2 regions of the Pseudorhodoferax sp. genome follow, and region 2 is predicted to be linked to the other one. Evidence: predicted binding sites of a transcription regulator. Region 2 holds the regulator's gene; the other holds the start of a gene.
The links. The regulator sigma-54, encoded in region 2, starts transcription at its own class of promoters, with help from an activator protein. The targets are predictions, from matches to a motif close to TGGCANGNAANCTGCTTT.
Positions count from the first base shown of each region.

Region 1: a site for sigma-54 is predicted at 10,445-10,462, ahead of QM782_RS16220 (circularly permuted type 2 ATP-grasp protein). Genes of this name have one in related genera too.

Region 1 is NZ_JASGJZ010000001.1:3,457,150-3,472,266, reverse strand. Features, by position in the region: gene QM782_RS16280 (tripartite tricarboxylate transporter permease) at 162-1,676, opposite strand; gene QM782_RS16275 (tripartite tricarboxylate transporter TctB family protein) at 1,689-2,111, opposite strand; gene QM782_RS16270 (sensor histidine kinase) at 2,272-3,672, opposite strand; gene QM782_RS16265 (response regulator) at 3,662-4,342, opposite strand; gene QM782_RS16260 (sigma-54 interaction domain-containing protein) at 4,367-5,911, opposite strand; gene QM782_RS16255 (RNA-binding S4 domain-containing protein) at 5,990-6,403, shown strand; gene QM782_RS16250 (hypothetical protein) at 6,424-6,561, shown strand; gene QM782_RS16245 (I78 family peptidase inhibitor) at 6,542-6,877, opposite strand; gene QM782_RS16240 (hypothetical protein) at 7,053-7,184, shown strand; gene QM782_RS16235 (hypothetical protein) at 7,200-7,553, shown strand; gene QM782_RS16230 (hypothetical protein) at 7,597-7,842, shown strand; gene QM782_RS16225 (alpha-E domain-containing protein) at 7,946-8,905, opposite strand; gene QM782_RS16220 (circularly permuted type 2 ATP-grasp protein) at 8,910-10,418, opposite strand; gene ppk2 (polyphosphate kinase 2) at 10,539-11,711, opposite strand; gene QM782_RS16210 (DNA internalization-related competence protein ComEC/Rec2) at 11,815-14,250, opposite strand; gene QM782_RS16205 (DUF2126 domain-containing protein) at 14,371-15,117, shown strand, end outside.
Region 2 is NZ_JASGJZ010000001.1:1,595,347-1,608,686, reverse strand. Features, by position in the region: gene QM782_RS07515 (GntR family transcriptional regulator) at 1-15, opposite strand, end outside; gene QM782_RS07510 (ABC transporter substrate-binding protein) at 239-1,279, shown strand; gene hydA (dihydropyrimidinase) at 1,276-2,721, shown strand; gene QM782_RS07500 (D-glutamate cyclase family protein) at 2,718-3,530, shown strand; gene QM782_RS07495 (SDR family oxidoreductase) at 3,586-4,392, shown strand; gene QM782_RS07490 (GlcG/HbpS family heme-binding protein) at 4,504-4,923, shown strand; gene QM782_RS07485 (THUMP domain-containing class I SAM-dependent RNA methyltransferase) at 4,943-6,154, opposite strand; gene QM782_RS07480 (RNA polymerase factor sigma-54) at 6,157-7,737, opposite strand; gene lptB (LPS export ABC transporter ATP-binding protein) at 7,751-8,530, opposite strand; gene lptA (lipopolysaccharide transport periplasmic protein LptA) at 8,532-9,143, opposite strand; gene QM782_RS07465 (thiol:disulfide interchange protein DsbA/DsbL) at 9,255-9,911, opposite strand; gene QM782_RS07460 (SPOR domain-containing protein) at 9,961-10,689, opposite strand; gene argS (arginine--tRNA ligase) at 10,700-12,373, opposite strand; gene QM782_RS07450 (PsiF family protein) at 12,506-12,937, shown strand; gene QM782_RS07445 (DUF2214 family protein) at 12,995-13,340, opposite strand, start outside.

The sequences.
Region 1 (15,117 bases), 1.9 Mb from region 2:
GATCTGCTGGTCAGTGGCGACCTCGACCTGCCGGACCTGGGCGCCGTGGCAGGTCTCGCCATCGTGACGCCAGCCCAGGCCTGCGCCGGCCTGGACATCCGATCGAAACAGCAAGGCCCGCACGCTGGCGCGTGCCGGCCTCCGTCGCCATCAGCCGGCGCTCAGTGCGTCGCGACGGCAGGCTCCGCCTGCGCGCCTCCCTTGCGCAGCTTCATGATCGCCATCGTGGACTGCCACACGATGAACGCCGCCACCAGGGCGAACAGCGTGCCGGCGATCGGGCGCTCGGCCATCTGCACGAAGCTGCCGCGCGTCAGCAGCATCGCGCGGCGGAAGTTCTCCTCCAGCATCGGGCCGAGGATGAAGCCCAGCATCAGCGGGGCGGCGTCCAGGCCCAGGCGCATGAACATGTAGCCCAGGGCGCCGAAGAAGGCGGTGACGAAGATGTCGTCGACGTTGTTGTTGACGCTGAACGAGCCGATGCAGCAGAAGAACAGGATCGCCGGGAACAGCACGTTGTACGGGACCTTGAACAGCGTGAGCCAGTAGCGCACCAGCGGCACGTTCAGGATCAGCAGGAAGCAGTTGCCCACCCACATGCTGGCCACCAGGCCCCAGAACAGGTCCGGGTGCTCGGGGATCAGGTTGGGGCCGGGCGTGACGCCCTTGATCATGAAGGCGCCCATCATCAGCGCCATCACCGCGTTCTCGGGGATGCCGATGCTCATCAGCGGGATGAAGCTGGTGCGCGCGGCGGCCTCGTCGGCGGCGGCCTGGCCGGCCACGCCCTCGATGGCGCCCGTGCCGATCTCGTGGCGGTACTTGCTGACCTTCTTGTCGACGGCGTAGGCCGCGAACTGCGCGATCACCGGCCCGCCGCCCGGCAGGATGCCGAGGAAGGAGCCCAGCACGCTGCCGCGCAGCGCGCTCGGGATGATGCGCTTGAACTCGGCCCAGGTCGGGATCAGTTTGATCGCGCCGCTGAACGGCGTGCGCTCCTCGCGCGCATCCAGGTTCTTGGTGATCTCGGCGATGCCGAAGCAGCCCAGCGCGATGCTGACCAGGCCGATGCCGTCGGCCATGAAGGCCAGGTCCATCGTGAAGCGCTGCACGCCGCTGTTGACGTCGGTGCCGACCTGGCCCAGCAGCACGCCCACCATGCACATGGCCAGGCCGTTCAGCAGGCTGCCGGTGGTCACGAAGCTCACGCAGACGAAGCCCACCAGCATCAGCGCGCAGTAGTCGGCCGGGCCGAACAGGAAGGCCACCTGGCTCAGCGTGGGCGCCAGGAAGGCCAGCACCACGATGGAGATGGTGCCGCCGATGAAGCTGGAGAAGCCCGCCGTGAACAGCGCCAGCCCGGTCTTGCCCTTGAGCGTCAGCGCGTAGCCGTCGATGCAGGCGACGATGGAGCTGGCGTGCGGGATCTTCATCGTGATCGCGCTGACGCTGTCGCCGTACTGCGCACCGTAGTAGATGCCGGCCAGCATGATCAGCGAGCCGGTCAGCGGCATCGAGTAGGTCAGCGGCAGCAGCAGGCTGATGGTGGCCAGCGGCCCCAGCCCCGGCAGCAGGCCGACCATGGTGCCCACGGCGCAGCCGAGGGCACAGTACATCAGGTTGCTGAGCGTGAGCGCGTGCTCGAAGCCGAACAGCAGGTTCTGCAGGACGTCCATGGGGTGCTCCGTTCAGAACAGCGGCAGGCTCAGGCCGAGCAGTTTCTGGAACGCGAACGCCACCACGATCAGCCCCAGGCTGATCTTGATGTTGCGCGCGACGGAGTACGTGGCCGCCGCCCGGCCGGAGATGAACACCATCGCGACGATGCCCGCCAGCATGTTCACGTACAGCGACAGCAGCGCGAACACGCACAGCGACACCAGCAGCAGGCCGATGTTGCGCAGGTTGAACTCGAGGCGCTCCCTGGGCACGAAGCGCGAGCGCACCACGATCGCCAGCGCGATCAGGAGCAGCACGCCGCTGACCAATAGCGGAAAGAGACCAGGCCCGGCGTGGCTGAGGCTGCCGATCGAATAGCGCAGGGCGTTGCCGCCGAACACCAGCGCGATCACCCCGAGGAACAGGCCCCGGGCAAGGTTGCGGTCGATCATCTGGAACCTACCGAAAACGAAAAGAGAGAACCCATGCAGGCCATCGCCGCGCGATGCGGGCCACGGCCTGCGCCTATGGGGCCCGCGGGCGCATGGCCCGCCGGCCTTGGCGAGGATTCTTGGCGGCGCATCGCCGCGCCGCACTGTCGGTTTCCACCTACTACAGCCCAGCGACAGCTTCGGCCGCGCGCGGCAGCCGCAGGCGTACGCACAGCCCGCGGCCGGCCGCGCCGGGCCGCAGCGCGGCGTCGCCGCCGTGCAGCAGCGCCACCTGCCGCACCACCGCCAGGCCCAGCCCGCTGCCGGGCCCGCTGGCGCCGCGGCCGCGGTGGAAGCGCTCCCAGGCGCGGGCGCGGTCGGCCTCGTCCATGCCGGGGCCGTCGTCCTCGACCTCCAGCACGGCCCAGTCGCCGTCCTCCACGCCGGTGCGCACCGTCACGCAGGCGCCGCGGCCGGCGTGCTGCTGCGTGTTGTGGACCAGGTTGGCCACCGCCTCGCGCAGCAGCCAGGCCTCGCCCAGCACCGGCGCGCGCTGCAGCGCGAAGCCCAGGTCCTGCCCGGCGGCCAGCGCCGCGCGCACCCATTCCGGCGCGGCCTCGGTGACGAGCTGTGCCAGGTCGAGCGGCCGGCGCTGCAGGCGCCGCTCCAGCGCCGCACCCTCGGTGCGCGCCAGCGTCAGCAGTTGGTGCGACAGGTGGGCGCTGCGCTCGGCCGCCGCGTGCAGCCGCTGCAGCCGCGCGTGCAGCGCCGGCGGATGCGGCTGCTCCAGCGCCTGCGCCGATTCGGACAGCAGCACCGCCAGCGGCGTGCGCAGCTGGTGCGAGGCATCGTCGAGGAAGGCGCGCTGCGCGCCCACGGCGGTGCGCAGGCGCTCGAACAGCGCGTCGATCGCGGTGCCGAGGAAGGCCACCTCCTGCGGCAGCAGCCGCGGCGGCAGCGGATCGAGCTGCTGCAGCGAGCGCCGCTCCAGCTCGCGGGAAGCCTGGCGCAGCGGCGCGAGGCCGCGCTCCACGGCCACCCAGGCCAGCAGCAGCAGGCAGACCGCCAGCAGCAGGCTCACGCCCAGCGCGGCCAGCGCCACCGAGCGCGCCGCGGCATTGCGCTTGCCCAGCGATTCGGCCACGACGATGGCGCAGCCGTGCGCGCCGCAGGCGGCGCCGTGCGCCACCACGCGCACCGCCTGGCCCTGCCAGGTGGCGTCGAAGAAGCGCCAGGTGCCGCGCGCCGGCCGCGGGGCCAGCGCCAGCAGCGCGGCGTCGCCGGCCAGCAGCGCGCCCTGCGCATCGCCGACCGCGAACACCACCTGGTCCACCAGGTCGGCGCGCAGCGCATGCGCGGTCTGCGCGGACAGCGGCAGCACGGCGCGGCCGTCGCGCTCCTCCAGGATGTCGGCCAGCGCCACCGCGGTGTCGGTCAGCGCGCGGTCCAGGCTGTCCAGCGCGGGCTGCACCGCCAGCCAGTACAGCAGCGCCGCGGCCAGCGGCACCAGCGCCACCAGCGGCAGCGCCAGCCAGCCCATCAGCGTGCGCCGCAGGCTGGGCGCGGCCCGCTCAGCGGCCATCGGGCGCTGCGGCCTCCAGCAGGTAGCCCAGGCCGCGCACGGTGCGCAGCCGCACGCCGGCCGGCTCGATCTTGCCGCGCAGGCGCGACAGCAGCAGCTCCAGCGCGTTGTCCGAGGCGGCGCCGGCCCAGCCCGGCACCAGCGCCGTGAGCTGCTCGCGCGAGACGATCTGGCCGGCCTTGGCCATCAGGTACTGCAGCACCACGGACTCGCGCGCGGTCAGCGCCAGCGGCTGCTCGCCGACCCAGGCGCGCAGGCCCTGCGCGTCGAAGCGCAGCGCGGCCAGCGCCAGCACGCCCGCGCGCCGGTGCTCGTGCCGGCGCACCAGCGCGCGCAGCCGGGCCACCAGCTCGGCCGGCGCGAAGGGCTTGCACATGTAGTCGTCGGCGCCGGTCTCCAGGCCGGCCACGCGGTCGTCGATGCCGTCGCGCGCGGTCAGCACCAGCACCGGCTGCAGCCAGCCGCTCTCGCGCACGCGGCGCAGCGTCTCCAGCCCGTCGATGCCGGGCAGGCCCAGGTCCAGCACCAGCAGGTCGTAGGCGTCCTGCGCCAGCGAGCGCGGCACCGGCTCGCCGCGCTCGCTCACGTCCACGCGCCAGCCCTGCGCCTGCAGCGCGCCGGCGATCGAGGCGGCCAGGGCGGCGTCGTCTTCAACGAGCAGGATGTGCATGGGAGGGAAAACCGCGGGCGGGGATCATCCGGCCAGTGTGCCATCGCGGCCGCAGGCTTCCTCGTCCCCGGCCGCGCCGCCCAGCCGCGCGTACAGCGTGGCGCGCGAGATGCCCAGCAGCCGCGCGGCGGCCAGCTTGTTGCCGCCGGTCTCGGCCAGCGCGGCGGCGATCGCGCGCGCCTCCAGCGCGGCCACCTGCTCGGCCAGCGGGCGCAGCAGCGCGGCGCGGCCGCCGTCGCCGGCCGGCGAGGGCGCCGGCTCGGGCGCGGCAATGGCCTGCACGCCGGTCTCGGCCAGCACGCGGCGCACCTCGGCCGCGTCCACGCGGGTGCGGTCGCAGCGCATGGCCAGCTGCTCCAGCAGGTTGCGCAGCTCGCGGACGTTGCCGCGCCAGTGCTGGCCGGCCAGCAGGGCCAGCGCGTCGGGCGTCAGCTCGGGCGGGGCCTCGCCGCTGCGCAGGGCCAGGTCCTCGCTGAGCGCCTCCACCAGCGCCGGGATGTCGCCGCGGCGCTCGCGCAGCGGCGGCAGCCGCAGCGGCAGCACGTTCAGGCGGTAGTACAGGTCCTCGCGGAAGCGGCCGGCCTGCACCAGCGCCGGCAGGTCACGCGAGGTGGCGGCGATCACCCGCGCGTCGAACGGCACCAGCCGGTTCGACCCGAGCGGCTCGATCTCGCCCTCCTGCAGCGCGCGCAGCAGCTTGGCCTGCAGCGTGGGCGGCATGTCGCCGATCTCGTCCAGGAACAGCGTGCCGCCGTCGGCCAGCTTGAACTTGCCGTCGCGCCCGCGCCGGTCGGCGCCGGTGAAGGCGCCGGGCGCGACCCCGAAGAACTCGGCCTCCAGCAGCGTCTCGGGCACGGCGGCGATGTTCAGGCTGACGAAGGGGCCGCGCGCGCGGGCCGAGGCCAGGTGGATCGCATGGGCCAGCAGTTCCTTGCCGGTGCCGGTCTCCCCCAGCAGCAGCACCGGGCTGGCCGACTGCGCGGCGCGCCGGGCATGGCGCTTGGCCTCCACCGCCGCCGGGCTGGCGCCGATGAAGCTGGCGAAGGTGTACTTGGCGCGGCGCTGGCCGCCCTCGCCCTGCAGCAGCGCGCGGCTGCGCTGGCGGGCCAGCTCGCGCCGCGCGTCGTCCAGGTCGCGCTGCAGCAGCGCGAACTTCTCGATCAGCGGGCGCAGCGTGGTCTCGGGATGGTCGAAGAGCACGATGCCGATCGCGCCGATCACCGCCCCGCCCTCGCCCTGCAGCGGCAGCCGGCTGACGACGAAGGTGCCGGCCTTGTTGGTCAGCAGGTCCACCAGCACCGGCTCGCCGGTCTCCAGCACGCGGCGCATCAGCGTGTTCGGGATCACCTGCTCGACCGGACGGCCGACGAACTCCTCGGCCGAGGAGAAGCCCAGCGCCGGCAGGAAGCGCCGGTAGCCCTCGTTGATCCAGACGATGGTGCCGGCCCGGTCGACCAGGAACATGCCCTGGCTCATGCTGGAGAACAGCTGGAACATCGAGCGCGCGGCCAGCGCATGGATGCCATGGGCATCCTGCGGCAGCGCGGCGGCAGCGGGGCGGGTCGGCATCGGCGCATGGTAGCGGCGACTGCGCATGCGCCGGCGGCCTACACATCGGCGGCCGCGGCCGGCGCACAATCCACCGCGATGGACCGCATGCGCATCGACAAATGGCTCTGGGCCGCGCGCTTCTACAAGACGCGCACGCTGGCCGCCGACGAGGCGGACCGCGGCCGCGTGCAGGTCAACGGCCAGGACGCCAAGCCGGCACGCGAAGTGAAGGTGGGCGACACCGTGGCACTGCGCCAGGGCGCGGTGGAACGCACCGTCGTGGTGCGCGGCCTCAGTGCGCAGCGCGGCCCGGCACCGATGGCGCAGGCGCTGTACGCGGAGACAGCCGACAGCCTGGCCCGGCGCGCGCAGCAGGCCGAGCAGCGCCGGCTGGCGCCCGAGCCGGCGCTGGCCCAGGCGCACGGCCGGCCGACCAAGCGCGAACGCCGCGCGCTCGACCAGGCCACCGGCGGCTGGGACGAGCGCTGGAGCGCCCGCTTCGATGGATGACCGCCGGGGAGGATCTTCCGATGCGCAAGTTCCTGCCGTTCGCCTGGATCGCCCTGCTCGCCCTGCTGGCCGGCTGCCCCGACAGCAAGGTGCCGCCCGACCCGACCCGGCCGCCGATGCCGAAGGCCGAGGCCGGCGTCAGCCGCAGTTCACCCTGACCACCTTGGCCCGCCCGTCCAGCGTGAGGTTGATGCGCATGGCGTTGTATTCCAGGGTGATGACCTGGCCGGGGTTGAGCCAGCGCACGATGCTGGCGCCCGAGCGCGCCCGCACCTCGCGCTCCAGCGCCGGACTGAAGGACTGGCCGAGCGCGAACTGCGCGGCATCGGCATTGCAGACGGGCTCCGGCGCCTGCGGCGGCGGAACGCTGGAAGTACCGCCACCGGAGCCCGGCAGGCCGGCGCAGCCCGCCAGTGCCAATGCGGCGGCCGCCGCCGCGGCGCGGAACGAAAGGAGAGGAGATGAGATTCGCATGGGCCGCATGCTAAGGGCTAACGGCCCGGCCGGCGGGTACACTTCGGCCCTTCGCTGCGCCGGCACCGCTGCCGGCAGCGCCCCCCGGCAGCTCTGGCATCCTTGCTGCTTGCCGGCAGTTTCCCTGGCCGCGGTCCACCCTGCGGCACGCCCTGCCACTTTCGAACGACGCTTGGTGAAAGCCACCCTGACGCCCCCGCCCCCCTCCGTGCCGCTGCGCAGCCGCGTGGGCTTCGTGCTCCATGCGTTGCTGGTGCTCGGCGGCCTGTCCACGATCACGGCGCTGATCGAGCGCGCCGCCCCCTGAGAAGGCTCTTCCACCATGTCGACCGCCCGCCGCCCCTACATCGAAGAACGGCTGGAACAGCTCGAGCGCAGCAACGAGGAGCTGGTCGGGCTGGTCACGGCGCTGTCGGCCGTCACGACCGCGCTGGCCGCGACCCATCCGCAGCGCGCCGTGCTGCTCGAAGCGCTGGCGCGCGCCGCCCCCGGCGTGCGCGAGGCCACGCAGGCGCACGGCCTGTCCGAACGCACCCAATTGGTGCTCGAGACCTACACCAACCTGCTGCACCAGACGCTGACCGAGCCGGAGCCGGCCGAGCTGGACGAGGCCAACCAGGTGATTCAGGCGATCCTGCAGAACCCGTCGGACGACGAACCCAGGGATTGCGAGTAGACGCGCAGCACCGCAAAGGCCCGGGACTTGCTATCCACCCTCCATGCGAGCCGAGCCTACCGTCATCCTCGAAGTCGACCGGCGCCTGGCGCAGTTCATCCGGACCGCGCGGCCTGCCCACCTCGACCGCGCCAGCCCGGCCGAACTGGGCCGCTGGTACGCCGCCCAGGAAGTGCGCAAGATCCTGCAGGATGCCTGCCCCTACGAGCCGGGCTCGCCCTCCCGCAGCGCGTGGTTCGTCGAGAAGTACGGTGATGCCGCCGGCGCGGTGATCGGCAGCGACGGCTGATCCCGCCGCCGTCTCCCCCGCCGCTTCGGCGGCTGTCCAGACGGCACGAGGCCCCGCCCCGGCGTACCGGGTGCGGGGCCTCGCCGCCTTCGGGGCCGGGAAATCAGGCCTGGACCGGCACCAGGAACTCGCGGCTGATGTAGCTGCCCAGTTCGTTCACGCGGTCCAGGAACTGCGTCAGGAAGGCATGCAGGCCGGTCGCCAGGATCTCGTCGATGCGGCCGAACTTCAGGTCGGCGCGCAGCTTGCCGGCCCGGCGCAGCGTCTCGCTGGCCGGATCGGCGACCACCAGCTCCAGGTTGGACAGCACCTCGTTCAGGCTGGCGTGCAGCGAGCGCGGCATGTCGTCCCGCAGGATCAGCAGCTCGGCCACGCGCTCGGGCTTGATCACGTCGCGGTAGACCTTGCGGTAGACCTCGAACGCCGAGACCGAGCGCAGGATCGCGCTCCAGTGGTAGAAGTCGTACTCCTGGTCCTTCTCGCTGGCGGCGCCGTAGAAGTCGCTCTCCACCGCGTGGAACTTCACGTCGACCAGGCGCGCGGTGTTGTCCGCGCGCTCCAGGAAGGTCCCCAGGCGCATGAAGTACAGGGCCTCGTCCTGCAGCATGGTGCCCAGCGTGACGCCGCGCAGCAGGTGCGAGCGGAACTTGACCCACTCGAAGAACTGGCCCGGGTCGGCCTCGAACTCGCCGCTCTTGAGCATGCGGTTCAGGTCCAGCCAGGTCGTGTTGGCGGTCTCCCAGACCTCGGTGGTGAGGCTGCCGCGCACGGCGCGGGCGTTCTCGCGCGCGGCGCGCAGGCAGGACACGATGGACGACGGGTTGTCCTCGTCGCGCACCATGAAGTCCATGACCTCGCGCGAGCGGATGGTCGGATGCTTGGCGTTGTACATGCCCCCCAGCTCGCTGATCGACAGCAGGCCCTGCCAGCCCAGCTGGGCGACGGCGGCGGACTGCGGCAGCAGCGAGGACTGGTAGTTCACGTCCAGCATGCGGGCCGTGTTCTCGGCCCGCTCGGTGTAGCGCGACATCCAGAAGAGATGGTCGGCGGTGCGGCTCAGCATGGTCTCAGCTCTCCTGGGTCTGTGCTTGTTGTGGTCGGCTGGTCGTGGGCGACTCCTCGTCCTCGAGGATCCAGGTGTCCTTGGTGCCGCCGCCCTGCGAGGAATTGACGACGAGCGACCCTTCCTTGAGGGCCACGCGGGTCAGGCCGCCGGGCACCATCTGCACCTCCTTGCCCGACAGCACGAAGGGCCGCAGGTCGATGTGGCGCGGCGCGATGCCGCTTTCCACGAAGGTCGGGCAGCTGGACAGGCTCAGCGTCGGCTGCGCGATGTAGCCGCTGGGATTGGCCTCCACGGCCTTGCGGAAGTCCTCGATCTCGGCCTTGGTGGCGGCCGGGCCGACCAGCATGCCGTAGCCGCCGGCGCCGTGCACCTCCTTGACCACCAGGTCCTTCAGGTTGGCCAGCACGTACTTGAGATCTTCCGGCTGGCGGCACATGTAGGTCGGCACGTTGTTGAGGATCGGCTTCTCGCCCAGGTAGAACTCGATCATCCGGGGCACGTAGGGGTAGATCGACTTGTCGTCGGCCACGCCGGTGCCCACGGCATTGCAGATCACCACGTTGCCGGCCTTGTAGGCCGCCATCAGGCCGGCGCAGCCCAGCGTGGAGTCGGGCCGGAACACGAGGGGGTCGAGGAAGTCGTCGTCCACCCGGCGGTAGATCACGTCCACGCGGCGCGGGCCGCGCGTGGTGCGCATGTAGACGAAGTTGTCCTTGACCAGCAGGTCCTGGCCTTCGACCAGCTCCACGCCCATCTGCTGTGCCAGGAAGGCGTGCTCGAAGTAGGCGCTGTTGTACATGCCCGGCGTCAGCACCACGACGGTCGGGTCGGCCGTCGCCGGCGGCGCCGAGGCGCGCAGCGTCTCCAGCAGCAGGTCGGGGTAGTGCGCGACCGGCGCGATGTGGTGCGTGCTGAACAGGTCCGGGAACAGCCGCATCATCATCTTGCGGTTCTCCAGCATGTAGCTGACGCCGCTGGGCACGCGCAGGTTGTCCTCCAGCACGTAGTACTCGCCCCGGCCCTGGGCGTCCGGCGCCCGCACGATGTCGACGCCCGAGATGTGCGAATAGACCTGGTTGGGCACGTCCACGCCGACCATCTCGGGGCGGAACTGCGCGTTGTCGACGACCTGCTCCTTCGGGATCAGGCCGGCCTTGATGATTTCCTGGTCGTGGTAGACGTCGTGGATGAACCGGTTCAGCGCGGTCACGCGCTGCACCAGGCCCTTCTCCATCGCCTGCCATTCGGCCGACGGGATGATGCGCGGGATCAGGTCGAACGGGATCAGGCGCTCGGTGCCCGAGCCGTCCTCGTCCTTGGCGCCGTAGACCGCGAAGGTGATGCCGACGCGGCGGAAGATCATCTCCGCCTCGGATCGTCGCTTGGCCATCATGTCTCCGGGTTGCCGTGCCAGCCAGTCGTCGTAGATCTTGTAGTGATCCCGGATCTGCGCGCCCTTCGAAAAGAACTCGTAGGGCAGCTGGGTATACATCTCGTCAAATTTCAGCATTGGGCCGTTCTCTCCTGCACGGGAGGATAGCAATTTGCAAGCCAGCGAACGCGGCGGAACCCGCCGGCGACGAAAAAAAGCCGCCGGACGGCGGCGGCTGGCCAGGCGGCGCAACCGTGCTCAGCTGGCCGGGGCGGAGGCGAGCGCGTCGTCGCCCAGCACGGACACCAGCGAGGGCCGGCCGACGATCAGCGGATCGACCGGCCCGACCTCCAGCAGGTCGCGCTGCGTGTACGGCAGGCGGTTCAGCAGGTAGCGCATCGCGTTCAGGCGCGCACGCTTCTTGCAGTCGCTCTTGACCACGGTCCAGGGCGCGTCCGAGGTGTCGCAGTGCAGGAACATCGCTTCCTTGGCGCGGGTGTAGTCGTCCCACTTGTCCAGCGAGGCCATGTCGATCGGGGACAGCTTCCACTGCTTGAGCGGGTGCAGCTTGCGCTCCTTGAAGCGGCGGCGCTGCTCGGCCTGGCTGACCGAGAACCAGAACTTGACCAGGTGCACGCCCGAGCGCACCAGCTGGCGCTCGAACTCGGGCACCTGGCGCAGGAACTCCTGGTATTCCTGCTCGCTGCAAAAGCCCATCACGCGCTCCACGCCGGCGCGGTTGTACCAGCTGCGGTCGAACAGCACGATCTCGCCGCGCGTGGGCAGGTGCTGGACGTAGCGCTGGAAGTACCACTGGCCGCGCTCGACCTCGCTCGGCTTCTCGAGCGCGACCACGCGCGCGCCGCGCGGGTTCAGGTGCTCGGTGAAGCGCTTGATGGAACCGCCCTTGCCGGCCGCGTCGCGGCCCTCGAACAGGATCACCACGCGCTGGCCGGTCTCCTTGACCCAGGCCTGCAGCTTCAGCAACTCCACCTGCAGCCGGTACTTCTGGTGCTCGTAGCTCTTGCGCGACAGCAGGTTGCGGTACGGATAGGCACCCGTGCGCCACCCCGGCGCCAACTCGGCATCGGGGTCGACGTCGTCGGCCGGCGCATCCACCTTCTGGAACAGCGTGCGGCGCAGCGCGCGGACCTCGTCGGGCGAGGCGCCGGCAATCAGCGTCTGCAGCTGGCGCAGCAACTCCTGCGGCGCCGTGCCGCCACCGGCGGTGGCACGCGTCAGCAGGTCGGCGACGACCTCGGACTGCACCGTCTCCGCGGTGCTGGTGCGGCGGTGCACGCGGTCGGCCTCGGCCGCGCGGCGGCCGGGACGGGCCAGCGTGTCGCCGGCCTCGACCGGGCGCGGCGCTGGCATGCGCCGGGCGCGGCGCACGGGGGAGGAAGCGGAAGACGGGGCGGATGCGTGGGCCATGGTGTGGTGTGTGGCGCGTCGATGATGGCTTCGATGTTGCGCCGGCCCGCCGGCGGCTTCTTGATGGAAGTCAACTGCGGCGCCATCAGCCGGCCGTTCACGTTCAGTCCGGCCGGTGTTGCCAGTAGCGCACGTCGCGCAGGCGCTCGCAGTCCACCGCCGCCGGCGCATCGCTGCGCCAGCGCGCGGCGCCGCACTGGGTCGAGGTCACCACGGCGGCACCCTGCGCCTGCAGGCGCCGCACCACCTCGGGCGCCGGATGGCCGAAGCGGTTGCGGTAGCCGGCCTGCACCATGGCGATGCGCGGCGCCACCGCGCCCAGCCACGCGGCGCTGGACGAGGTCTTGCTGCCGTGGTGCGCCACCAGCAGCCAGTCGGCCTGCAGCGGCGCGGCGCCGGCCAGCAGGCGGGCCTCCTGCGGCTGCTCGATGTCGCCGGCCAACAGCGCCGCGGCACGGCCGTTGGCGATGCGCAGCACGCAGCTGCGCGCGTTGGGCTTCTCGCCGGGCGGCCCGTCGTCCTCCGCGGGGTGCAGCACCTCGAACTGCACGCCGTCCCACTGCCAGCGCTGGCCGGCGCGGCACGGCGCGAACGCGTGCGAGACCCGCAGCGCATGCCCCTGCGGCAGCGATGCCAGCAGCTCGGCCTGCGGCTGCATGGCCAGCACGGCGGCGGCGCCGCCGCTGTGGTCGCTGTCGGCATGGCTCACGACCACGCGGTCCAGCCGCTCGCCCAGCGCGCGCAGCAGCGGCACCAGCACGCGGTGGCCGGCGTCGCTGTCCTGGCCGTAGCGCGGCCCGGTGTCGTACAGCAGCGCATGCCCGGCCGTGCGCACCAGCACCGCGTTGCCCTGCCCCACGTCGGCGGCCAGCAGTTCGAACTCGCCTGCCGGCGGGCGCGGCGGCTGCCAGCACAGCGCCGGCAGCAGCAGCGGCAGCCCGGCCAGCCGCAGGCCCGCCGGCCAGCGCAGCACCAGCAGCAGCGCCCCCGCGATCGCCGCCGCGCCGAGCGGCCAGGGCAGCGCCGCATGGTCGATGCTGGCCAGCGGCCAGCGCGCGCACCACGCCAGCAGCGCCAGCAGCAACCCGGTGGCGCCGGCCGCCAGGTCCCACAGCGGCGCGGCCAGCACGCCCAGCAGCGCCAGCGGCGTCAGCACCAGCGTGACCCAGGGAATGGCCGCCAGGTTGGCCAGCAGGCCGACCAGCGAGACCTGCTGGAACAGCATCAGCGACAGCGGCGCCAGCGCCACCGTGACGACGGCCTGCTCGCGCAGCAGCCGCCCCAGGGCCGACGCCGCGCGGCGGCCCATGCCCTGCGGCCGGGCGCCGCCGGCTTCCGGCGCACCCGCACCGGCGCCCGCGAACAGCACGCCGACCGCCACGAAGCTCAGCCAGAAGCCGGCCTGCAGCAGCGCCCAGGGATCGAGCAGCACCACCAGCGCGGCCGCCAGCAGCAGCACCCGCGGCCAGGGCCAGCGCCGCCCGGCCAGCCGCAGCGCGGCCACGGCGGCCAGCATGATCAGCGTGCGCTGCGCCGGCACACCCCAGCCGCTGAACACCGCGTAGGCCCCCGCCAGCGCCACGCCGCCCACCAGCGCGGCATGCGGCGCCGGACACCACAGGCAGGCGCGCGCCGACCGGCGCCAGGCCCAGCCGAGCACGGCGGTGGCCAGCCAGGCGAACATGGTCACGTGCAGGCCCGACACCGCGAGCAGGTGGGCGACGCCGGTGGCGCGGAACAGGTCCCAGTCGGCGCGCTCGACGGCGCTCTGGTCGCCCATGGCCAGCGCCGCGACCAGGCCGGCGCGGCCCGGCTCGGCGATGCGCGCGAAGATCGCCTCCCGCACCGCCTGCCGCGCGCGCTCGACCGGGTGGTGCCAGCCGCGCTCCAGCCGTTCGGGCGCCGCGTCGCGCGGGCCGGCGCGCACGTAGCCGGTGGCCTGCACGCCGCGCTCCCACTGCCACAGCTCGTGGTCGAAGCCGTGCGGATTGCGCTGGCCGTGCACCGCGCGCAGCCGCGCCTGCACGCGCCAGCGGTCGCCGGCCAGCACCTGGGGCACCTGCTGCGACCTGCCGTCCAGGCTGCCGTAGTACCAGGACAGCTCGACCAGCGGCGGCACCCGCACCGGCACGCCATCGTCCTGCGCCGCCTCGACCTGCAGGCGCAGCCGCAGCGCGATGTCGCCGGGCTGCGGCATGGCCGCCACGCGGCCGGTCAGCACCAGGTCGCGGCCTTCCAGCGCCGGGTCCAGGGCCTGCGCCTGGAACGCCAGCGCCCGCAGGCCGACGCCGCCGAAGGCGAGCGCCGCGGCGGCCAGCAGCGCCGCCCCCGCGGCCAGGCCGCGCCGGCCCGCGCGCCAGGCCGGGACCAGCACCGCCGCGCCGCCCAGCGCCAGCACCGCATACGCCAGGGCCGGCGACAGCACGGGCTGCTGCAACTGCACGGCCGTGCCCAGCAGCACGCCGGCGCACAGCGCCAGCCAGGGCCCCGGGCGCGCCTGCGCGGCCCGCGGCGGTGTCGCGCCCGCCGGCTCGGTCATGTTCCCCCTCTGCACTCGCGAGCCCCTGCCGGAGACCGGCCTGCCACTGGCTCACCTCTTGCTAGTATCCGGCAGCGATGGCGCACGCCATTGCCACTTCCTTCCCGACAAGAGACAAAGATGTCCACACACGCAGCGCTGAATCACGTTTCCCATTACCGCTACGACCGCCCCGTACAGCTGGGCCCCCAGGTGATCCGACTGCGCCCCGCGCCGCATTGCCGCAGCAACGTCATCTCGTATTCGCTGAAGGTCGAACCGGCCAACCACTTCATCAACTGGCAGCAGGACCCGTTCTCCAACTACCAGGCGCGCCTGGTGTTCCCCGAGAAGACCACCGAGTTCAAGGTCACGGTCGACCTGGTGGTCGAGATGGCGGTCTACAACCCGTTCGACTTCTTCCTGGAGCCGGCGGCCGAGAACTTCCCGTTCCAGTACGAGCCGATGGTCAAGGAGGAGCTGGCGCCCTACCTGGCCTGCGAGCCGCTGACGCCGCTGGTCGAGCGCTACCTGGCCACCATCGACCGCAGCGAGCAGCGCACGATCGACTTCCTGGTCAACCTGAACCGCAAGATCTCGCAGGACATCCGCTACCTGATCCGCCTGGAGCCCGGCGTGCAGACGCCGGAGCAGACGCTGGAGCTGGCCAGCGGCTCGTGCCGCGACTCCGGCTGGCTGCAGGTGCAGCTGCTGCGCCGCATGGGGCTGGCGGCGCGCTTCGTCTCGGGCTACCTGATCCAGCTGACGCCGGACGTCAAGTCGCTGGACGGCCCCAGCGGCACCGACCACGACTTCACCGACCTGCATGCCTGGTGCGAGGTCTACCTGCCCGGCGCCGGCTGGATCGGGCTGGACGCGACCTCCGGC
Region 2 (13,340 bases):
GGGTCCACGCATCATGGGGCGGGGGCGGGCAGGGGCCAGGCTGGGGCGTTCGGTGGAGCCGGCATGGTGCACGCAGCGCGCCATCCGCGCAATTGAGCGCATCGATTGCGCGCAATGCGGCCCCAAGCGGTTGATTTCCCGGAGTATCGCCGCAGGCACGGCCCGCGCATTGCGTGGTGCAGGCCAGGTGTGCGCCGGTGCGGCGCGCGCCGGCCCCTCCACCCACCACGGAACCACCATGCGCCTTGCTTCCCTGCCCCGCTGGGGCCACCGTCTCGGTCTCGCGGCCGCCATGGCCCTGGCGCTGCTGGGCGGCGCGGCGGCCTCGGCCCAGACCGCCGTCAAGTTCTCGCTCAACTACAAGCCCGACGGCTCGAACGCCCCCTGGTTCCTGGCGCAGCAGCGCGGCTACTTCAAGGCCGCCGGGCTGGACGTGACGCTGGACGCCTCCAACGGCACCGGCGACGTGCTGAGCCGGCTGGGCAACAACTCCTACGACTTCGGCTTCGCCGACAGCAGTTCGCTGATCGAGTTCGCGGCGCGCAACCCGCAGCAGGCGCCGGTCGCCGTGCTGATGGTCTACGCCAACAGCCCGCTGTCGGTGGTGGCGCTGAAGAAGAGCGGCATCGCCCAACCCGCCGACCTGGCCGGCCGCAAGGTCGCCGGCCCGGTGAGCGACGGCGCCTACCGCATGTTCCCCGCCTTCGCCAAACGCACCGGGCTGGACGCATCCAGGGTCACGGTCGAGAACGTCGACATCCGCGTGCGGGAGACCGTGCTCGCGCGCGGCGACGTGGACGCGGTCATGGGCTTCGACTCCAGCGTCTGGTTCAACCTCAAGACCATGGGCCTGAAGCAGGAGGACGTGGTCTTCCTGCGCTATGCCGACTTCGGGCTGGACCTGTACGGCAACGCGCTGATGGTCTCGCGCAGGCTGCTGGAGACCCGGCCCGAGGTGGTGCGGGCCTTCGTCCAGGCTACCGCCCAAGGCTGGCGCGACGCGCTGGCCGACCCGGCCGCCGCCATCGACGCCCTGGCCAAGCGCGACCCGCTGGTCAACAAGGCCATCGAGGCCGAGAAGCTCCAGTGGCTGCTGCGCAACCAGATCGACAGCCCCGCCACGCGCGCCGGCGGCCTGGGCGCGGTGGACGCGGCGCGCCTGGCCGGCCAGATCGACACCGTGGCGGACGCCTTCGGGCTGCCCGCCAAGCCCACGCCGGCCAGCATCTACGACGGCCGCTTCGTGCCGGCCGCGGCCGACCGCCGGCTGCCGCGATGAGATCGCCCGAATCCATGGACGCGGACTTCGACACGGTGCTGCATGGCGGCGAGGTTTTCGTCGGCCAGGGCCTGGCGCGCTGCGACATCGGCATCCGCGCCGGCCGCATCGCCGCGCTGGCCGAGCGCATCGCGGGCGGGCGCACGCGCTTCGACGCGGCGGGGCGCTGGGTGCTGCCCGGCGGGGTGGACGCGCACTGCCACATCGACCAGCCGCCCAATCCCGGCAGCGCCGCGCGCGGCGCGCAGATGGCCGACGACTTCGCCAGCGGCAGCCGCTCGGCCGCCTTCGGCGGCACGACGACCATCCTCCCCTTCGCGCCGCAGTTCAAGGGCCAGTCGCTGCGCGCGGCGGTGGCGGCCTACCATGCGCGCGCCGAAGGCCGCTCGCACGTGGACTACGGCTTTCACCTCATCGTGTCCGACCCGACGCAGGAGGTGCTGGCGCAGGAGCTGCCCGCGCTGGCCGCCGAAGGCTACACCTCGGTCAAGATCTACCTGACCTACGAGGCGCTGCGGCTGTCGGACCTGCAGGTGCTGGAGGTGCTGGACGCCGCGCGCCAGTGCGGCACGCTGACCATGGTGCACGCCGAGAACCTGGACTGCATCCTGTGGCTCACCGAGCGCCTGGAGCGGCAGGGCCGGACGGCGCCGCGCTACCACGCAGATTCGCGGCCCATGCTGGTCGAGCGCGAAGCCACCTTCCGCGCGGTGGCGCTGGCGGAGCTGGCCGAGGCGCCGCTGCTGATCGTGCACGTCTCGGGGCGCGAGGCCATCGAGGTGATCGCCGGCGCGCGCGCCCGCGGGCTGCCCATCGTCGCCGAGACCTGCCCGCAGTACCTGTTCCTCGGCAGCGAGGACCTGCACGCCGAGGACGGCGCCAAGTGCATGTGCAGCCCGCCGCCGCGCGCGCGCGAGAACGCGCCCTTCGTCTGGCGCGGCCTGCAGAGCGGGGCGCTGTCGCTGGTCTCCTCCGACCACGCGCCCTACCGCTTCGACGAGAGCGGCAAGCTCAAGTACGGCCCCAAGGCCTCGTTCCGCTTCATCGCCAACGGCATCCCGGGGCTGGAGACGCGCCTGCCGCTGCTGTTCTCCGAAGGCGTCATGGCCGGCCGGCTCACGCTGGCGGAGTTCGTCGAGCTGTGCTGCACCGCGCCGGCGCGCCTGTACGGGCTGCTGCCGCGCAAGGGCCAGATCGCCGTCGGCGCCGACGCCGACCTGGCGCTGTGGGACCCGCAGCGCCGCACCGTGATCGACAACGCCCTGCTGCACCACAACGTGGACTACACGCCCTACGCCGGCATGGCCGTGACCGGCTGGCCCACGCACGTGTGGCTGCGCGGCGAGCTGGTCTGCGCCGACGGAGAGCTGCGCGGCCGCCCCGGCCAGGGCCGCTTCCTGCGGCGCGGGCGGCACGGCATTCCGCTGAGGGCTGCGCCATGACGCGCGCCGCCGATGCGCCGGCGGGCGCGGCGGCGCGGCCGGGGCCCGGCGCCTCGCCCAGGGCCGTGCGCCTGGCCGCGCGCGCGGGCCATGCGGGCACCACCTCGGGGCTGGCGCCGGGCTTCCTGCAGGGCAACCTGGTGGTGCTGCCGGCCGAGGCGGCGGCGGAGTTCGCCGAGTTCTGCCGCCGCAATCCCGGGCCGCTGCCGCTGCTGGCCGTGGGCCGGCCCGGCGACCCGGCCCTGCCCGCGCTGGGGGAGGACATCGACGTGCGGCGCGACCTCGGCGGCTACCAGCTCTGGGCCGGCGGCCAACCCGCCGGCGCGCCCGCGGACCTGCTCGCCCACTGGCGGCCCGACGACGTCGCGGTGGTGGTGGGCTGCTGGTTCTCGCAGGAGGCGGCGCTGGCGGCCGCCGGCGTGCGCATGCGGCACCTGGAGCAGGGCATCCAGGGCGGCCTGTTCCGCACCCGGCTCGCCGCCACGCCCGCCGGGCGCTTCCACGGGCCCATCGTGGTGTCCGCGCGGCCTTTCGCCGATGCGGACGTCCCCGCCGTGCGGCGCCTGGGCGCCCGCCTGCCCCAGGCCCACGGCGCGCCGCTGCACCAGGGCGACCCGGCGGCGCTGGGCATCCGCGACCTGCGCCGGCCCGACTTCGGCGAACCCCTGCCGCCGCTGCCCGGCGAGACCATGCTGTACTGGGGCTGCGGCCTGACGGCGCACGAGGCCCTGTGCCGCGCCGGCGTGCCGCGCTACGCCACCCACCGGCCCGGCTGCATGCTGGTGACCGACCTGCCCGCGCCGGTGTAGCGGCCTACGCTTTCCTTCCTTACTTTCCCACGCAGCCCATACGCAAGGAGTTCCCATGGACCTCGGACTGGCAGGCAAACGCGCCCTGGTGCTGGGCGGCAACCGCGGCATCGGCGAAGGCATCGCCCGCGCGCTGGTGCGCGAAGGCGCGCACGTGGCCATCACCGGCCGCGAGGCGGCCCGGCTGGCCGCGGCGGCCGAGGCGCTGCGCAACGAGGGCCGGGCCGCGGGCCACGCCGCGGCGCAGGTCGAGGCCTTCGGCCTCGCACTCGGGGACACCGAGGGCCTGGCCGCCTTCGCCGCGCAGCTGGCGCAGCGCTTCGGCCCGATCGACATCCTCGTCAACAACACCGGCGGGCCGGACTACGGCGGCGCCAGCGGCCACGGCCCGCAGGCCTGGCGCACGGCCTTCGAGGAGATGGTGCTGCCGGTCATCGTGCTCACCGACCTGCTGCTGCCCGGCATGCGCGCGCGGGGCTGGGGGCGCATCCTGACGGTGGTGTCCTCGGGCGTGCTGCAGCCGCTGCCGGTGCTGGGCATCTCCAACAGCCTGCGCGCCGCGCTGGTGCCCTGGTCCAAGACGCTGTCGGCCGAGGTCGCCCGCGACGGCATCACGGCCAACATCCTGGTGCCGGGCCGCATCGACACCGAGCGCGTGCAGCGCACCGACGAGGCCATCGCGGCGCGCGAGGCGCTTACGCCCGCGCAGGTGCGCCAGCGCTCCACCGCCGGCATCCCCCTGGGCCGCTACGGCGACCCGGCCGAATTCGGCGCGCTGGCCGCCTTCGTCGCCAGCGTGCCGGCGGCCTACATCACCGGCAGCATGCTGCGCTGCGACGGCGGCAACATCCGCGCCGTTTGAACGCGCCCAGCCCGCCCCCCGCGGGGGGCGAGAAAACTCGGGCCGCGCCGGCGTTTTCCTGAGAGTCTGGGCCGCCCCTTTCTTGAACTACCACTGCGAGGAATTCCCGCCATGCCCCTGACCGCTTCCCGGATCCGCCTGACCGACGAAGGCGCCACGCTGCTGGTCGAGGCCGCCGCGGCCAAGGCGCGCGCCATGGGCCAGCCGCAGTGCATCGCCGTCGTGGACGAGGGCTGCAACCTGCTGGCCTACCTGCGCATGGATGGCGCCAAGCTGCTCTCGCGCGAGTCGGCCATCCGCAAGGCCATGACCGCCGCCTCCGGCCGCGTGCCGACGGGGCAGCTCGCCGAGGGCCTGGACGCCCGGCTGGCGCTGGCCACGGACGGCCGCGTCACCAACCTGCAGGGCGGGCTGCCGATCGTGCTGCACGGCCAGGTGGTCGGCGGCATCGGCATCGGCTCGGGCACCGGCGCGCAGGACGCCGAGGTGGCCGAAGCGGCGCTGGCCGCGCTGGTGCGCGCCGCGGGATAGCAGCCGGGAGCGAAGGGGCTCAGGCCGCGGGCGCCGCCGGCCTGCGCGCCGAGCCCTGCACCATGTCGAAGCGGAACAGCCGGCACTCGATCGGGCCGTTCCACATCGGGATGCGGCGCGATTCCTTCAGCCGCATGCGGCTGGCCAGCTTGGTGTCCGGCGTCAGCACCCAGGCGGTCCAGCCGGCGTAGTGGTGCTTCCAGTGCGCCGCCAGCCGCGCGAAGAAGTCGCCACCGCCCTCGGCCAGCGCGGCCTCGCGGCCCGGGCGGGCGCGCTCGCCGGCGACGCCGGCGACGCCGATGCGCTCGCCGTAGGGCGGGTTCAGCAGCAGCACGCCGGGCTCCTCGCACGGCGGCAGGCGTTGCAGCGCGTCGCCGCCGCGCAGTTGCACGGCCTCGGCCACGCCGGCGCGCTCGGCGTTGCGCTGCGCGAAATCGACCATGCGGTGCGCCACGTCGCTGCCGAACACCGGCGCCGTGGGGGCGTGGCGCGCGGCCTCGGCCTCCTCGCGCAGTGCCTGCCACACGTGCGGCTGGAACGGCGCCAGTCGCTCGAAGCCGAAGCGCCGCCGCAGCCCGGGCGCCACGCCGCAGGCGATCTGCGCGGCCTCGATGGCGATCGTGCCGCTGCCGCAGCAGGGGTCGTACAGCGGGGTGCGGGCATCCCAGCCGCTGGCCGCCAGCATGGCGGCGGCCAGCGTCTCCTTCAGCGGCGCGTCGCCGGTGTCCGCGCGCCAGCCGCGCTTGAACAGCGGCTCGCCGGAGCTGTCGATGTACAGCGTCAGCCGGTCGGTCGTCAGGTGGGCGTGGATGCGCACCTGCGGGGCGCGCGTGTCCACGTCGGGCCGGCTGCCGGCGCGGTCGCGGAAGCGGTCGGCGATCGCGTCCTTGATGCGCAGCGCGGCGAAGTTCAGGCTTTTCAGGGGGCTGCGCTGCGCGGTCAGCTCGATCCTGAAGCTCTGGCGCGGGGTGAACCAGGCTTCCCAGGCGACGCCGGCGGCGACCTCGTACAGGTCCTGCTCGTGGCGGTAGCCGCCGTGCGCCAGCTCGATCAGCACGCGCTGGGCCAGCCGGCTGTACAGGTTCAGCCGCATGGCGTCGCGCCACGGCGCCGACAGCCGCACGCCGGCGCGGCGCGCCTGCACCGGGCAGCCGGCGATGCGTGCGGCCTCGTCGGCCAGCAGGGCCTCGACGCCGGCGGCGCAGGGCAGGAACAGGCGCAGGTGCTGCACGGCTAGAGCGCCTTGCGCAGGTTGGTCGGCGCGATGCGCAGCGCCTCGCGGTACTTGGCCACGGTGCGGCGCGCGCACTCGATGCCCTGTTCCTTCAGCATCTCCGAGAGCTGGCTGTCCGACAGCGGCTTCTTCGGGTCCTCGGCCGAGACGAACTGCTTGATCAGCGCCCGCACCGCCGTGCTGGAGGCATTGCCGCCGGTCTCGGTGCCCAGCGAGGAGCCGAAGAAGTACTTCAGCTCGAAGGTGCCGAACGGCGTGGCCATGTACTTGGCCGTGGTCACGCGGCTGATGGTGGACTCGTGCAGGCCCAGCTCGTCGGCGATCTCGCGCAGCACCAGCGGGCGCATGGCCAGCGCGCCGTGCGTGAAGAAGTTCTTCTGGCGCTCGACGATGGCGTTGGACACGCGCAGGATGGTGTCGAAGCGCTGCTGGATGTTCTTGATGAACCAGCGCGCCTCCTGCAGCCGCTGCTGCAGCGCGGCGGTGTCGGAGGCGTCCCGGCCGCCGCCGCGGTGCTGCTTGAGCGCGTTGGCGTAGATGTCGTGCACGCGCAGGCGCGGCATCACGTCGGGGTTGAGTTGGACCTTGAAGCGCGCCTGGGCGCCGCGCCCGACCTTGGTGACGATCACGTCCGGCACGATGACGTTGCGCTCGACGTCGACGAACTTGCGGCCCGGCTTGGGCTCCAGCCGCGTGATCAGCGCCAGCGCGGCCTTGACGCCGGCCTCGCTGTCGTCGCACAGGTGGGCCAGGCGCTTGAGGTCGCGCCGTGCCAGCAGCTCCATGCTCTGGCGGCACACGCGCAGCGCGGTGCCGCGCAGCGCGGGGTCGACCTCGTCCTCCGGCAGCACCCGGATCTGCAGCGCCAGGCATTCGCCCAGGTCGCGCGCGCCGACGCCGGCCGGCTCCAGGTTCTGCAGCAGGCGCAGCGCGACGGTGAAGCGGTGCAGCAGCTCCTCGCGCGCCTCCGGGTCCTCGGGGGCGAAGCCGGCGGCCAGCTCCTCCAGGCTGTCTTCGAGGTAGCCGTCCTCGTTCAGCGACTCGATCAGGAAGCGCAGCGCCGCCGTGTCCTCCGCGGACAGCCGCAGCGCCAGCGCCTGGCGGTGCAGGAAGTCCTGCAGCGACTCCTGGCTGCGCGCCAGCTCGGTGGCGTCGGCCTCGCCCTCCTCGCCCTGGCCGTTGCCGCGGGCCGGCGCGTCGCCGCCCCATTCGCTGTCGTCCGGCGCCAGGTCGTGCGTGCCGTCGCCGTCCCAATCGTGCTCGTCGGCCTGGCCGGTCAGCGGCGATTCGGCCTCGCCACGGGTGTCGGCCAGGCCCTCGCTGGCGTAATCCAGCCCGCTCTGGGCCGCCACCTCGGCCTCGCGGTCGTCGTCGCGCACCGGTGCGTCGGACTGCGCCAGGCCGAAATCCTCGCCCGCATGGTCGTCCATGGCCTGTTCGAGGAACGGGTTCTCGTCGAGCATCTGCTCGACCTCCTGGGACAGCTCCAGCGTGGACAGCTGCAGCAGCCGGATGGATTGCTGCAGCTGCGGCGTGAGCGCCAGGTGCTGCGAGACGCGCAGGGACAGGCTTTGCTTCATGGCGCGGCCCCGGCTACATCCTGAAGTGCTCGCCGAGGTAGACCCGGCGCACTTCCGCGTTGTCGACGATCTCGGCCGGCGTGCCCTTGGCCAGCACCCGGCCCTCGCTGATGATGTAGGCGTGGTCGCAGATGCCCAGCGTCTCGCGCACGTTGTGGTCGGTGATCAGCACGCCGATGCCGCGGCCCTTCAGGAAGCTGACGATGCGCTGGATCTCGATCACGGCGATCGGGTCGATGCCGGCGAAGGGCTCGTCCAGCAGGATGAAGCGCGGCTGCGTGGCCAGCGCGCGGGCGATCTCCACGCGCCGCCGCTCGCCGCCGGACAGCGCCAGCGCCGAGGCCTCGCGCAGGTGGTCCACCCGCAGGTCCTGCAGCAGCGCGGTCAGGCGCTGCTCGATCTCGGCGCGGCCGAACGGCTTGCCGGCCGCGTCGCGCTGCAGCTCCAGCACGGCGCGCACGTTGTCCTCGACCGACAGCTTGCGGAAGATCGAGGCCTCCTGCGGCAGGTAGGACAGGCCAAGCTGCGAGCGCCGGTGGATCGGCATCTGCTCGACCGACCGGCCGTCGATGCTGATCTGCCCGCCGTCGGCCCGTACCAGGCCCACGATCATGTAGAACGAGGTGGTCTTGCCGGCGCCGTTGGGGCCGAGCAGGCCGACGACCTCGCCCTCGTGCACGGTCAGCGACACGTCCTGCACCACCTTGCGGCTGCCGTAGGACTTCTGCAGCCGGCGGGCCTCCAGCCGGCTGCGGCCGGGGATGGCGATCGTGCTGTCCTGCGCCGGCGCCACGCTACTGCTTCTCCGTGCCCAGCCGGGTGCTGGGCCTGAGCGTGGCGGGCGGCTGGGCCGGCGGCTGCGGGCTGCTGGCCGAGGGCTGCGGCGACAGCATGGCGCGCACGCGGCCGGAGGGGTCCTTGGCACCGGGCCGGGCGGCATCGACCGTGAACACCTCGGTCACGTTGTTGTAGACGATCACGTCGCCGGTCACCTCGTCCTGCAGCTTGTCCTTGGCCAGCCGGCGCATGATGGCGCGGCGCGTGAAGGTGACCTTGTCGGCCCGGCCGTCGTAGTGGATGACCTCGCCCTCGCCTTCGATGAACTCGTCCAGCCCTTCGCGCTTTTGCCGGTAGAACGCGCGCTGGCCGGGCGCGGCCGTAATCGTGCCGAACTGGTAGCCTTGCGCGTCCTTCCAGACTTCCACGCGCTCGCCGCGCGCCAGGATCGTGCCCTTGGTCACGACCACGCGGCCGGTGAACACGTTGACCTGCTTCAGGTCGTCGTAGCGCATGGCGTCGGCCTCGACGTTCATGGGCTTGTCGCGGTCGGCCCGTTCGGCCTGGGCCAGGCCGGCGGCCAGCGCGAGGACGGCGGCGGCGATGAGGGGGCGGTGGAGGATGGTCATCAAAGGCACGATTCTTGCTCAGCCATTGTAGCGGTCACGCATGGTGGCAGAAACGACAGGGCCCGCGTCAGCGGGCCCATTGTGCAGTGCAATAAGTCGCAGGTCCACGCCTTATGTTCGCGGTTTGCCGCGCAGGTCGGCCAGCAGCACGTCGGTGATCTGCAGCGCGCGGTCCATGGACTTGGCCGTCTCGCCGTCGATGTAGTAGCGCCCCTGGACGCCCAGGGCCGGCACGCCGGCGAGCTTGTAGGCGTCCTGCAGCTGGGTCGCCTTGCGCACCTTGGTGCTCACGTTGAACGAGTTGTAGGTCTCCACGAACTTGGCCTGGTCCAGGCCCTGCTTGACGGCCCAGGCGATCACCGCGTCGTCCGTGTTCAGGCGCTGCCGCTCGACGTGGATCGCGTGGAAGGCCTTGGCGTGCAGGGTGTCGAGCTGGCCCAGCGCCTCCAGCGCGTAATAAAGCTTCTGCAGCGGCACGAAATCGCTGCGGAAGGCCACCGGCGCACGGCGGAAGGCCACGTCGGGCGGCAGCCGCTTGACCCAGGCCTCCAGCTGCGGCTCGAACAGGTTGCAGTGCGGGCAGGCATACCAGAAGAACTCGACCACCTCGATCTTGCCCGCGGGCGCTTCGGTGGGCGCGGGCTTTTCGAGCACCAGGTAGTCGGTGCCGGCCTTGGGCCGGCCCTGCGCCAGCACGGCCGGGGCCTGCACCAGGCCGAGGGCGGCGGACGCGGCCAAGCCGGCTTTCGAGAACTCACGACGTTTCATTGGTTTCACTCCTTGGGGCGGTTCTGAGCGGCGACGGATGCAAAAAGTTTCAGCGCTGCACGCGCACCAGCGCGGCTTCGGAGCCCGCGCCTTCCAGCCGGGACTTGGTGCGCTCGGCCTCGTCGCGCGAGCGGTACGGACCCATGCGCACGCGGTAGACGGTGCGGCCGGCCTGTTCGCGCTCGGTCACGCGGGCTTCCAGGCCCTGCATGGCGAGGCGGGCGCGCTGCGCCTCGGCGTCGTCCGGGCTGCGGAAGGCGCCGGCCTGCACGAAATAGTCGAACGGATCGGGCGCGGCCGTGGCCGGCGCCACGGTGGGCGTGGGGCCGGCGGCGCGGGAGCGGGCGCGCGCCAGGTCGCCGAGCGGATCGGCCGATGGCGCCGGCGCCGGGCGTGCGGCCGGGGCGGGCGCCGGGCTCGGCAGCGCGACGGCCGGCGGCGCGACGGGGGCCACGGGGGCGGCAGGTGCGACGGGCGCCGTGGGCGCTGCGGGTGCCGGCCGCGCGGAACCGCGGCTTTGCAGCGGGGCGTTCGGATCCCAGTTCTGGTTGCGCCGGCTCTCGGCATCGTCGTCGGCCGTGCGGGACGACGGCGCCTTGCCGGTCATGAACGGCACCGGCACCTTGGTCACGTAGATGGCCAGCGCCAGCGCCGCCACCAGGCCCACGACCACGCCGCCGATGAAGCCGATCACGGTGCCGCCCCAGGCGGTGCCGCGCGGACTGCCCGCGCCGGACCGGGCGGCCGGCGCCCGCTTGCGTTGTTGCGCTTGTGTCATGGCTTCGGCTTCACATCTTCTCGGGCGCGCTGACGCCCAGCAGGGCCAGGCCGTTGCGCAGCACCTGGGCCGTGGCGGCCACCAGCGCCACGCGCGCGGTGCGCACGGCCGGATCGTCGACCAGGATGCGCTCGGCATCGTAGTAGCTGTGGTAGCTGGCGGCCAGCTCGCGCAGGTAGAACGTCACGTCGTGCGGCGCGAACTCGGCCGCTGCGCCGGCCAGCACGTCCGGGTAGCGCGCCAGCAGCAGCATCAGCGCCTCGGCCTGCGGGCCCTGCAGCGCCGCCAGGTCGGCCTCGGCCAGCGTGGCCGCGTCGCCACCCCAGGCCGCCAGCACCGAGCAGATGCGCGCATGCGCGTACTGCACGTAGTACACCGGGTTGTCGTTGCTGCGGGCGATCGCCAGGTCCACGTCGAACACGTACTCGGTGTCGGGCTTGCGCGAGAGCAGGAAGAAGCGCACCGCGTCCTTGCTGGTCCATTCGATCAGGTCGCGCAGCGTCACGTAGCTGCCGGCGCGCTTGGAGATCTTGACCTCCTGGCCGCCGCGCATCACCCGCACCATGGTGTGCAGCACGTAGTCGGGGTAGCCCGGCGGGATGCCGACGTCCGCCGCCTGCAGCCCGGCGCGCACGCGCGCGATGGTGCCGTGGTGGTCCGTGCCCTGGATGTTGACGACTTTGCCGAAGCCGCGTTCCCACTTGGTGATGTGGTAGGCCACGTCGGGCACGAAATAGGTGTACGTGCCGTCGGACTTGCGCATCACGCGGTCCTTGTCGTCGCCGTAGTCGGTGGACCGCAGCCACAGCGCGCCATCCTGCTCGTAGGTCTTGCCCGAGGCGCGCATGCGTTCGACGGCGGCTTCCACGCGGCCGGAGGTGTACAGGCTCGATTCCAGGTAGAACTCGTCGAAGCGCACCGCGAAGGCCTGGAGGTCCAGGTCCTGCTCGCGGCGCAGGTAGGCCACGGCGAAGCGGCGGATCGAGTCCAGGTCCTCCACGTCGCCGCTGGCCGTCACCTCGCGGTCGTCGGCCGTGACGGTCTTCTTCGCCAGGAAGTCGGCGGCGATGTCGGCGATGTACTCGCCGTTGTAGGCGGCCTCGGGCCAGCCGGCGTCGCCGGGCTTCAGGCCCTTGGCACGCAGCTGCGTGGACTGCGCCAGCGTGGCGATCTGCACGCCCGCGTCGTTGTAGTAGAACTCGCGCCAGACGTTCCAGCCCTGCGACTGGTACAGGTTGCAGATCGCATCGCCCAGCGCGGCCTGGCGGCCGTGGCCCACGTGCAGCGGGCCGGTGGGGTTGGCCGAGACGAACTCGACCAGCACGCGGCGCCCGTTGTCCGGCAGCGTGCCGAAGGCCGCGCCGCGCTGCAGCACCTCCCGTATCGCCTGCTGCTTGGCGGCCGGCTGCAGCTTGAGGTTCAGGAAACCCGGGCCGGCGATGTCGATGGAAGCGACCCACCGCGCCACCGCCGGCTGGGCCAGCAGCGCCGTGCGCAGCTGCTCGCCGACCTGGCGCGGGTTGAGCTTCAGCGGCTTGGCCAGCTGCATCGCGGCCGTGCAGGCCAGGTCGCCGTGGGCGGCGACCTTGGGCGTCTCGAAGGCGGCGCGCACGTTGGTGCCGGCGGCGACCTGCTCCAGCGCAGTGCCCAGTGCCACCAGCAATTCTTGTTTGACGGAAAACATCCGCGGATTTTAGGTGGCGGCTCCGTGTGCTTTGCCACGCCGCATCGTCGGCTCGGGACGGGCGGGCGGCGTTAGAGTCCGTGGGCCTGCACCGGGCAGTCCCATTCCTTTTCCAACTCGCGGGAACCTACCATGCTGAAATCCACCACCCTGATCCTGTCCGCCGCGCTGGCCCTGTGTCTGGGCAGCGCCCATGCCGCCGAGGACGCCAAGCCCGGCTCCCGGCTCGGCGCCTGCAGCAAGGAGGCCGCGTCCAAGGGCCTGAAGGGCGACGAGCGCAGGCAGTACCTGTCGGACTGCAACAAGGGCCTGACCGCGCCGGCTGCCAAGGCCGACGACGGCCAGAAGAGCGGCTCCCGCCTGGGTGCCTGCAGCAAGGAAGCCGCCGCCAAGGGCCTGAAGGGCGACGAGCGCCGGCAGTACCTGTCCGACTGCAACAAGGGCCAGACCGCTGCCGCCGCCAAGCCCGCCAGCAAGCTCGGCGCCTGCAGCAAGGAGGCGGCGGCCAAGGGCCTGAAGGGCGAGGAGCGCAACAAGTACCTGTCGGAGTGCAACAAGGCCTGATGGCCGTATTTCCCACCTCCGGCACGGCGGCCCGTACGGGCCGTTTCCTTTTGTCGGCTACCCGCCGAAGCCGCGCGCCAGGAACACCGCCGCCAGCGCCACCAGCGGGATCAGGTGGGCCTGGACCATGACGGTCCGGCGCGTGCGACGCACTTCACCGTCGGCCGGCAGCGCGCCGCTGGCGCGCAGGGCCCTGCGCCAGCGCAGGTAGGTCAGCGTGGGCCGGATGGACATCAGGCCGATCACCACGAACAGCGTGACCTTGGCATGCAGCAGCGGATGGCTCCAGTACCAGCCCGCGCCCTTCATGCCCCAGGCGGTGCGCGCCAGCCCGCTCAGCAGCACGGCTACGGAGGCGATGCCGTACAGCATGTCCACCCGCACCAGCCGCTCGACCACGCGT